3 regions of the Corynebacterium callunae DSM 20147 genome follow, and region 1 is predicted to be linked to each of the others. Evidence: riboswitches for the same ligand, from Rfam matches in the RefSeq annotation. Region 1 holds a riboswitch; each other region holds the start of a gene.
What was found. A riboswitch is a leader RNA that binds a small molecule or an ion and turns the genes downstream of it on or off. The one in region 1 is predicted to bind thiamine pyrophosphate.

Region 2: linked by a shared signal. The riboswitch ahead of thiC (phosphomethylpyrimidine synthase ThiC) and the one ahead of H924_RS08725 (thiamine phosphate synthase) in region 1 are both predicted to bind thiamine pyrophosphate.
Region 3: linked by a shared signal. The riboswitch ahead of H924_RS05110 (ECF transporter S component) and the one ahead of H924_RS08725 (thiamine phosphate synthase) in region 1 are both predicted to bind thiamine pyrophosphate.

Annotation. Positions count from the first base shown of each region.
Region 1 covers NC_020506.1:1,843,649-1,846,970, reverse strand. The annotation lists gene thiO (glycine oxidase ThiO) at 1-317, opposite strand, end outside; gene H924_RS08725 (thiamine phosphate synthase) at 314-991, opposite strand; TPP riboswitch at 991-1,104, opposite strand; gene rplS (50S ribosomal protein L19) at 1,327-1,668, shown strand; gene H924_RS08715 (ABC transporter substrate-binding protein) at 1,830-2,750, opposite strand; gene H924_RS14585 (S1C family serine protease) at 3,055-3,322, shown strand, end outside.
Region 2 covers NC_020506.1:1,294,726-1,298,047, forward strand. The annotation lists gene thiC (phosphomethylpyrimidine synthase ThiC) at 1-1,042, opposite strand, end outside; TPP riboswitch at 1,041-1,151, opposite strand; gene H924_RS14125 (Abi family protein) at 1,368-1,718, opposite strand; SAM riboswitch class IV at 1,933-2,049, shown strand; gene H924_RS06105 (hypothetical protein) at 2,066-2,527, shown strand; gene malP (maltodextrin phosphorylase MalP) at 2,741-3,322, opposite strand, start outside.
Region 3 covers NC_020506.1:1,066,868-1,070,189, reverse strand. The annotation lists gene H924_RS05120 (energy-coupling factor transporter transmembrane component T family protein) at 1-171, opposite strand, end outside; gene H924_RS05115 (ABC transporter ATP-binding protein) at 168-1,508, opposite strand; gene H924_RS05110 (ECF transporter S component) at 1,508-2,116, opposite strand; TPP riboswitch at 2,107-2,216, opposite strand; gene H924_RS05105 (4-hydroxybenzoate 3-monooxygenase) at 2,494-3,322, shown strand, end outside.

The DNA.
Region 1 (3,322 bases):
AAGTGGGTGGCATCGGCTCGGTCTGCTCCGACCAATAAGGTGCCGTTGGTTCGATAACCGGTGGGCAGATCTGTGTGGCGACGTACTCGACGAATGAGATCTGGGTAGAGCCGTGCCGAGGCTTTCATTAATCCTTGCAGCTCAGATTGCTGATATTGCACCTCTGACATGGGAGCTAACATGCCGCCAGCATGTTGGGTGGCTCCGGAGATCGGATCGCGATCAATAAGCGTGACCTGAAAACCGGCCTCTTGGTATTCAAAACAAGTGCTCAGCCCAATGATGCCGCCACCAATAACAATTGCCTGATCATTCATGCTTGTGATCCTGCAATAAATTGGGTGATTACGCTTTCTGAAATGCTGCGGGGGTATTCCGCCTCCATAAAGGCACGTACCATGGCACAACCAGCAATTCCGGTAGCAGCTAGCTCGAAGACATCTGCAGGTTGGACATCGCCAATGGCGACAATGGGGAGCTTGGAAATCTGAACTAGTTCTCGGTAACCATCAAATCCGAGTGGTGGCCGTCCCGATTGCTTGGTGGGAGTTGGCCGAAATGGGCCAGCGCCGATGTAATCAATAATCTCGGCATATTCATTGGCAGCGTGTACTAGGTCGGCGGTTCCGGTGGTTAGCCCAATGATGGCACCAGCTCCAAGCAATTCACGAGCAGCTGCAACTGGAATATCGCTTTGACCAAGGTGGATGCCGTGAACGGGGAGTCCGCGGCGCATTAAAATAGCTGCAACGTCGAGGCGGTCGTCGATAAGCGTCTTGGTGTCCGGATTGGCAAGCGCAACTGCGGTTGCCACCTTTTCACCCAATTCCAGCAGCTCGCGGGCGGTTATAGGTTTGGAGCGCACCTGCACAACACCCGCGCCACCTGCTGCGGCTTCTTGGGCTACACGCACAATATGTTCAGGGGATCCACTGCCGGTGACCACATAACATCGCAGGTCAAGTGGGGTAGGGGAATTTTGAATAGGCACAACTATGAAGTCCTCACTTCCTTCGCTGGTGTTAACCAGACAGGTTCAGACGGTCCGGCGCAGCAGTAGTGCACAATCTCAGCCCAATGCTTTGGGCACCCGTGGGGTAGTGGCAGCCAGTTAAGTCGGTGGAAGCTATTTTGTCAACGGGTATGGCATTGGGTTTGTCAATCGGGGGTAAATGTGAAAGAATACCTAGGTTGACTCTACGTATCCCGCAGTAATGGGGGACAGGTAGCAGCGGCGCATAATTGAAACGGATACGAACCGGCCGAGCGCCCCAAAAGGGGAAGTGCCGCCAGGGTCCTCTTTCCCTACTAGTCAAAGGATTTTTTATGAACCTTTTGGATAAGGTCGATTCCGCATACTTGCGCGACGACGTTCCTGCTTTCCGTCCCGGCGATACCCTCGACGTTCACGTCAAGGTTATCGAAGGTGCCAACACCCGTACCCAGCTCTTCAAGGGTGTTGTCATTCGTCGCCAGGGTGGCGGAGTTCGCGAAACCTTCACCGTCCGTAAGGTTTCCTTCGGCATCGGTGTTGAGCGTACCTTCCCAGTACACTCCCCAAACATCGAGAAGATCGAGGTCATCCGTCGTGGTGACGTTCGTCGCGCCAAGCTGTACTACCTGCGCGAGCTGCGCGGTAAGGCTGCCCGCATCAAGGAGAAGCGATAATTATTATCGCTTGGTTGCGGAATTAAACCCCGCTGACCTGCCCCCTAACTTTCACCTAGCGTGTGAGTTAGGGGGTTTTCCCATCTTTATCCTGCAATTTGCCCGCTAAAAAGCCCTTGTACATTTCAGCGGAAGTGTACAAGGGCTTTTTAGCGAGTTAATTAAGCTTTGATAGTGGAGCTAAGACCCTCGAGGATGATCTCGGCAGAAACGAGAGAAGCATTAACAAACCAGGGGTCATAATCAACTTCTACGGCCTTATTATTTTGCACGGCTGTCAGTGAAGGCCATAGTGCGGTATCTACCGGGCTTGGGGCTCCAGTTTGGACACCGTAGAAGATCCAGTCAGCATCGGCTTCAGCAAGGAGTTCGGCAGAAAGGTCATGACCAGCTTTGTCGGTAAATTGCTGAGCGGCTGGGCGTCCATAACCACAATCTGCGGCCACAGTTCCAGTCATTGACTCCAGGCCATACATTTGGAAAGCATCATCGTTGGTGCGGAGGAAAGAGACCGTTGGGGGAGTTGCTGGCTGAGCAGCTGCGACTTCGGCAGCTTTTGCCTCATAAGCGGCGAGCAGGTTTTTTGCTTCCGCTTCTTTATTTACGGCAGCCGCGATAGTGACCAAATCTTCTTTCCAGTTTTCGCCACCTCCGGCACCTGTGACTACAGGCGCAATTGCCCGCAGTTTTTCTAGCACGGTTTCCTCGGCGCGAGAGTTTGCACAAATGAGGGTGGGGTTAAGGGCTGCAATCGCCTCAACATCAGGTTCTGCGCGTAATCCACAATCAGCAATAGAATCAAGGTCAAATTTATCGCCAAAACGCTCTCGGAGGAACTGTGGGATGAGATCTGCATTTTTAGCTGCAGCGACACCCACTGGCAAGATGCCAAGATTGAGCAGGTTGTCCAATTGCCCCGTGTTAAGGGCTACAACGCGCTGTTTCTGTTCGGTGTCGGTAGTTGCTGTGGTGGAGCTAGAAGCTGTGGAGTCTTTCGAGCTATTGGCGCAGGCTGCGACAACGAGGGCGGAAGCTCCGATCATCGCACCCAGGAAGGAGCGACGGCTAATGTTCTTTTGCATATTAAGAAAGTTAGCCTTACCTAAAACGAAATGTCAATTGAAGTTTATATAAATACCTCTGAAATCGAGGGGGCATAAAAAGAGCTATATAGTTTTGGGGAAAAATATAGTAGAATTTCTATCAATTCACTTAGATTTAACTGTTAAGAAAAAACCTTAAAAACCTGTTTCCCTTAAGTGCTGTATCTGCATTAACACACTGCTAGTTCCTATTTATCGATTCTGTTGCCCCGCACACAATGGCGTGAAATCTTGAGTTTTTCGTCGCTTCGCAGCGGGCATTCAAGGGAACTAGGAGCTCGTCATGGCACGAAAATTTCTAAGAGACCGAGTTAATAGAAGGCAACTTAAGGCCGGTTGCGTAATCATCGGCACCCTCAGCATTTTCTTGGCTGGCTGCTCTTCCTCCTCGGATGAAACCACAACTAGTAACACCGTGGAAGCATCGCAAAGCGCATCTATTTCGGCAGTTGGCTTTGACAATATTGTGGACGCCACCATTCGAATAAGTGGTCAAGGCACGTTTATTGAACCTGGTCAAACAACGGCATCAGAAGCTGCATGGCAAGGCT
Region 2 (3,322 bases), 550 kb from region 1:
CGTCGTTGGCATCGGCAAGCGATCCGGGGCGTAGGCCATCACCGAGGGAGAAGGCGACGTCATATTGTGCAAAAATTTCGCACAGCTCGTCGAAATGCTCGTAGAGGAATGATTCGCGGTGGTGCGCCAGACACCAACCGGCCATGATGGATCCGCCGCGTGAGACAATGCCGGTGACGCGACGGGTGGTCAGTGGGATATAAGCCAGCAGGACGCCGGCGTGGATGGTCATATAGTCCACGCCTTGTTCGCACTGCTCAATGACTGTATCGCGGAATACTTCCCAGTTAAGGTCTGCGGCCACGCCATCTACTTTTTCCAGCGCTTGGTAGATCGGGACGGTGCCGATAGGAACGGGGGAGTTGCGGATAATCCATTCGCGCGTGGTGTGAATATCATCGCCGGTGGATAGATCCATCACGGTATCGGCACCCCAGCGCGTGGCCCACTGCAGCTTGGACACCTCTTCCTCGATTGAAGAAGTGACCGCAGAATTGCCAATATTGGCGTTGATTTTGGTCAAAAATTTGCGACCAATAATCATCGGTTCAGATTCGGGGTGGTTGACGTTGTTGGGAATAATCGCCCGACCGCGTGCAACCTCCGAGCGCACAAACTCCGCATCAACGTGTTCGCGCAGCGCCACAAACTCCATTTCACGAGTAATCACGCCAGCGCGCGCATAGGCCATTTGGGTGACTCTTTTGCCAGGTAGCGCCTTCAAAGGAGCTGGTTTTTGGCCTTTCCATTCTGCCGAAGCTTGACCTCGACGCATTGCCGAGCGACCGTCGTCGATAAGCAAACGCTCGCGCCCCTGATAGGCGGCAACGTCGCCGCGGGCGGTGATCCATGACTCGCGCAGACGCGGAAGTCCCTGCTTGGGGTCGGTTTCTGGGCCACGGGTGCGGTAGATGCGGAAGGGTTCGTTGGGGCCGCTTGGCGAGTCATCAAGGCGGATTTCAGTCTCCGGGACCTCGAGACCGGCCTTGCGGATGGGGGAGTAGCTGTGTTTCGGGTGGATCTCATTTTGGGTAGGCGGCATTGCACCATTCCTCTCTTCCTTCGCCGGTGCTAACCGGACAGGTTCAAACGGTGCTCGCGCAGCAATCAGCGCGATCTCAGCCCGTGCTCGGGCGCCCGTGGGGACTGCCGTCAAAACTAGCGCGTTGCACGCGTGCGCGTAAAAGTTACCCCCTTGCGGGGGTTAAGAGAGGGCGCTTTTCGACGGGGTGATGGTGAGGTACGCCTACGTAGTGGTTCTAACTCGGCCGTTGCCTGCGAATCTCAGACACCCGTGAGTGGTCTTGAATCCTTTCTCAATCCAAGAGGCGACATTAAAAACTGCTGAATCAAACATATTGAGGTTCCTATTTTCGACGTTTAAATGTGACTTGCTGAGCGGTGATTATTTTCCCAGGAGAATCGTTTGTTTTAGTTCTTCTTTTGGCGGTTGTTAGAGCTTTTTTGAACTGTTGAGCAAATCTAAAATAGCTATCATCTTCAAACCAGAAGGGGCCACGAGCAGATCGTAATTGGGCGTCAACCCTGTTTCTTAAAAGCACTTCTACATGTTGTATATCTTCTAAATATGCTTTAGATAACTGGGTATTCCAGATGTAAAAACTTTCGGGATTTTCAGAATTTCGGTATGTATTCATTCTAGGGATGGAGAACCACTGTTCGAGCTCTGCGATAGATGTAGGGGAGTTGCCAGTCACGTCGCCAAGGTCTTACGCTTAGGATTCCTAAGCCCCGGAGTGATCCCTACCATTTTGGTACATCACCGGGGCTCTTGTTTTTTCTTCAAGCGCTCGTATCTGATGCCCTGAATAGAGTGGCTAGGGTATCGGTGAATCCATCGACACAAAAGGATTGGGACATTATAAATTCGGCTTGCATCTAGACCAAGCTGTCTGTTAATGTCGATTTCACGATCAAGAAGATCAGCCGCAAGCCCTTCGGCAGGCTGACTGGCAACCGCGCATCGCGCACGGTGCCCCCGAAGGAAGATCGGCTCTGTACTCAAAAGAATGCAGAGAAGAGCGATTTTTTGAAGGAGATTCCCATGGGGAATATTTCTGCTAAGCCTCCATTGCCCAATAGCTGCGGACATCATTTACCAGGACACGAACCCTTCTACCTACAAGTAAAGGTTTTGCGCGAAAGGGCGACATGGGAGCCAGTTACTAACCTGCGTATGGATGGCCAGTTCGTCGAGTTTGATGCTGGTGGGGAACATATTCGCGGTTGGAATCATGATCCGGCTCGGATGGAATGGTTTGTAAAAAATGGTGGTCTGGCTGAATGGAGTGGATCTAGTCCAACCAGACGCCTCATGCGTTTTGAGTCCAAAAATGGGCATTACATGGTCAGTATTGGTCCGAAGTACGACCGCAATGGTTGTTATGGCAATATTTCCCTGGGGATAGTGCCAACAAGCCCGGGCCTGGATTTTCACGAAGGATTTAAACAGGCTTTAGAGGCTTTCAAGTATGTTGAGCGGGAATATGGCACTGAACAGGATTAGGTAGAAATGACCGCGCGGTTTGATCAGGCGCTTCCCGCGCGGGAAAACTATTTTTCAGGGGCACGAAGCGCGCTTTTCGACGAAGCCCCTTGCCATTGTGGGAAATAAGAATGCCCACCAACACTCGTCGAAAAGCCCTCTTTTAAACCCCTTAACCCCAAAAAACGGCTAACCCAAAAGGGTTAGCCGTTTGTTAGAAGCAGAGGTTAAAACCTACTTTTTAACAGCAGGAGTTGGCTCGAGCTTCCAGATCTCGGTGGCGTAGTCGCGGATTGTGCGGTCGGAGGAGAAGCGGCCGGATTCGCAAATGTTGATCCAGGCCATGCGCGCCCAACCCAGCGGATCGGAGGCGTAGTCGGCGGCCATGCGGTCGCGGGTTTCGCGGTAGTCTGCGAAATCGCCAAGCACGTAGTAGGTGTCGCTGGCGTCTTTTCCATAACCGTGGATCAAGGAATGCTTGAGGTCATAGAACAAGCCACTGTTGTTGTCGTTGAGGGTGCCGTTATCCAGGGCGTCCAATGCGCGCTTGAGGCCAGGGACGGTCTCATAGAGCTCATATGGCTTGTAGCTTTCGCGCAGGGCTGGCAATTCTTCCACGCGAGCACCGAAGATATAGGCGTTTTCCTCGCCCACAGAATCCACGATCTCCACGTTGGCGCCGTCCATGGTCCCCAGGGTAAGGGCGCCGTTCATCATAAACTTCATGTTGGAGGTACCGCTGGCTTCCTTGCCGGCCGTGGAAATCTGCTCGGAGACATCAGAAGCAGGCAAGATGTGCTCAGCAGGGGAGACGTT
Region 3 (3,322 bases), 780 kb from region 1:
TCCCCTTTTAAAGAGCATCTTCCAGCTCACCCCAGCAAGAGGAGCAAGGATAATGGTTGCGACCAAAGCGATACTTGCAGAGACCACATCCACACTGAGCAGCAAAGGAGTGGTGAGCACCATCAGTGCAATGATGCGAGTAACTGGATTAATGCCAGCAAGCAGGTTCATTTAGCACTCACCTCAATATGATGATCGCCCAAGGCTGCAATGAAATCAGGATCATGGGTTACTGACACGATCGTGGTTCCGTTGTCAGTGAGCTCGCGCAGCATCCACACCAATTCTTTAAAGGTTTCTGGATCTTGTCCAAATGTCGGTTCATCCAGCACCAAGAGTTGTGGCGCTGCCACCAACGCCGTTGCTACTGAGAGGCGACGTTTTTCTCCACCGCTTAAGGTATAGGGATTCGCATTTTCCAAGTGACGCAAACGCAAGCGATCAAGAAGCTCTTCAATCCGTTGAGCAGTATCAACCTGCATCACCTTTGGTCCAACTTCCAGCTCAGCGCGGACCGTACGGGCGACAAATTGGTGTTCAGGATCCTGGAAAACGGTGCCGATGCGTTGAGCTAGTTCAGCGGACTTCCAGCGATGCGGTGGCTTTTTTAGTCCTTGGCTTAATTGCTCTGCCAGTTCAAGCTTTCCAGCTTTAGGTGCAATCAAGCCCCCGATGGTTAATGCCAAGGTGGATTTACCAGCGCCATTAGGGCCGGTAATCACTGTGGATGCTGCTACTGGCAGTGAAAATGAGCGTGCTGGACCCCAGGCACAAAGCAGATTCTCCCCACGCATCAGAGATGTTGAAGTTGCAGGTCGCGCCGGTGGCAGGTGGCCAAGGGTAGGTAAATCAGCTGGGCTGAGATCTTGACCATCAGTGATATTGATGATCCGGTCGATCGTATCCAGCCAGAGTTCATGGTGGTGTTCCACCACAATTAAAGTGGCACCGGTTTCAGCGACCACCTTATTTACCGCAGCCACCACTTCTTTTTGACCAACTGGATCAAGGTTGGCGGTGGGTTCATCCAATAAAATAAGGCGCGCGCCCATGGCAATAACCCCGGCTAGAGCCAGGCGTTGTTTTTGGCCACCAGAGAGATACTTCGTGGGATGGCTTAAAGGCAGGTTGAGGCCCACCATTTCAAGGGCTTGTTCCACACGAGGCCAGATTTCTGCCCGAGGTACTCCCATGTTTTCGCAGCCAAAGGCTACGTCATCACCAATGCGAGAGGCGATCACCTGGGAGTCTGGATCTTGGAGCACCAAACCCACCGAGGAGGCGTCGCAAAGCAACTCACCGCTGCTCTCACCCTCCTCGCCTCCCCCGAGAACGCCGGCCAACGCGGCGAGCAGGGTGGATTTGCCGGAGCCGGAGGCGCCGGTGAGCAGGACGCGCTCGCCGGGTGCGATGTCAAAGCTGATGTTTTGCAGCGCCGGATTTTTGCGAGAGGCATGGCGATATCCGAAGTTCCGCGCGATGACGCGGGTGCCGATCGCAACGGTCATTAGACTTCCTGGCGGTATTCGCGACCAGCGGCAAAGCGCTCTAGGGCGCCGGTACGGGCAAGTGCGCGCACCAGGAACCAGCCCAGAGCACCTGCCAAAATCGCTCCGGAGACCAAAACGGTGGAACCATAAATTGCGTTAAAGGCCAAGGATTTTGCAGCATTGCCGTAGAAGAAAAGCTCGAGCAAAATTGCACCCAGGCCGGCGCCCATACCGGAAAGCACTGCTACTGAGAGGTTAAAACGGCGGTACAAGAAGATGGCGAAGATGATTTCCGCACCGATTCCCTGGGCCAAGCCGGAGTAAATGGTGGCAATTCCCCACTGTGAGGCCAGTGCTGCGGAAACGCAGGCTGCGAGGACTTCAACAAAGATTGCTGCACCTGGTTTGCGGATAATGAGTCCGCCCAAAACTCCACCGAGCAGCCAAATTCCGATAGCAAAGCCGCCGAGACCTGGGGTTAGGGCATCAAAAGCGGTGGTCCAGGCATAGCCAATGGAATTCCACACCACAAAGATCAAGCCGCAGGCTACACCGAGCACTGCCGCGATGACGATATCAATAACTCGCCATTGTGAAGCCTTTTTGGACATACGAGTGGTAGTCATTTTTTCCTCCCTAGCGCCGGCATTATCCGGATCAGGTTCAACGGTTACAGCTGTGCTGCATCTCAGCCCGGAATTTCACCGAGCACCCGTGCCTATAAAATTGTGTACTCGATCACCCTAACTCATAGGTCGGACAGAATCCAAGATTCCTATTGAATCCTCTCAGCTTTAAAGCCTCCCCTTAAACACACCCCTAGGTACCCCCTTATCCGGATTCGGATAATAGAGTTCCCACTGCTTGTAACACTCGCCATAAAAATACCTGAAGTTCGCAGAGTGAACACTTTGCCCCAATATCGCTTTTGCCATAATTTGAGGCCTATGTCACTTGGACAGATTTAATTAGCCCGACTCACTTTAGGAAAGGACTCTCCCCCATGAACCACATCCCCGTTGCCATTATCGGCGCCGGACCTGCGGGACTTACGCTGGCACATCTGCTTCACTTGCAGGGCATTGAGTCCATCGTTTTTGAAAAGCGCACCCGCAAGGAAGTCGAAGAAACGGTCCGCGCTGGAATTTTGGAACAGGGCACGTTGAATCTCATGCGGGAAACCGGTGTAGGCGCCCGAATGGAAGCTGAAGCCGACCATGATGAAGCAATTGATATTTCCATCAACGGGGAAAGAATCCGTATTCCTTTAACCGAAATCACCGGCCATAAAGTAGCCATTTACCCACAGCATGAATATCTCAAAGACTTTATTGCGAAGCGTTTAGAAGATGGCGGCGAGCTTCTCTTTTCCACCACAGTTGATGCAGTTGAAGGCACTGGAGGCACTGGAGGTTTTGATAATGACAAGGTCAAAGTGGTTTACACCGAGGCTGATGGCTCCTCAACCACCATTAGCGCCGATTATGTCATTGCCGCCGACGGCTCCAGCTCGCCTTATCGCAAAATCATTACCGAGGGCAGTGGAGTCCGCGTCCGCCACGAATATCCTTATGCCTGGTTTGGCATTTTAGTGGAAGCTGCCAAGACCCAAAAAGAGCTCATTTATGCCACCCATCCCGAAGGTTTTGCACTAATTTCCACCCGCACCGACACCGTGCAACGCTACTACCTGCAGTGCGACCCCAATGACACCCCTGACATGTGGTCTGATGATCGTATTTGGGAGCAGCTGCACCTGCGTGCAGACTCCCCCGGCATCACCGTTTCTGAAGGCAAGATTTTTGATAAAGCTGTTTTACGCTTCCGCTCTG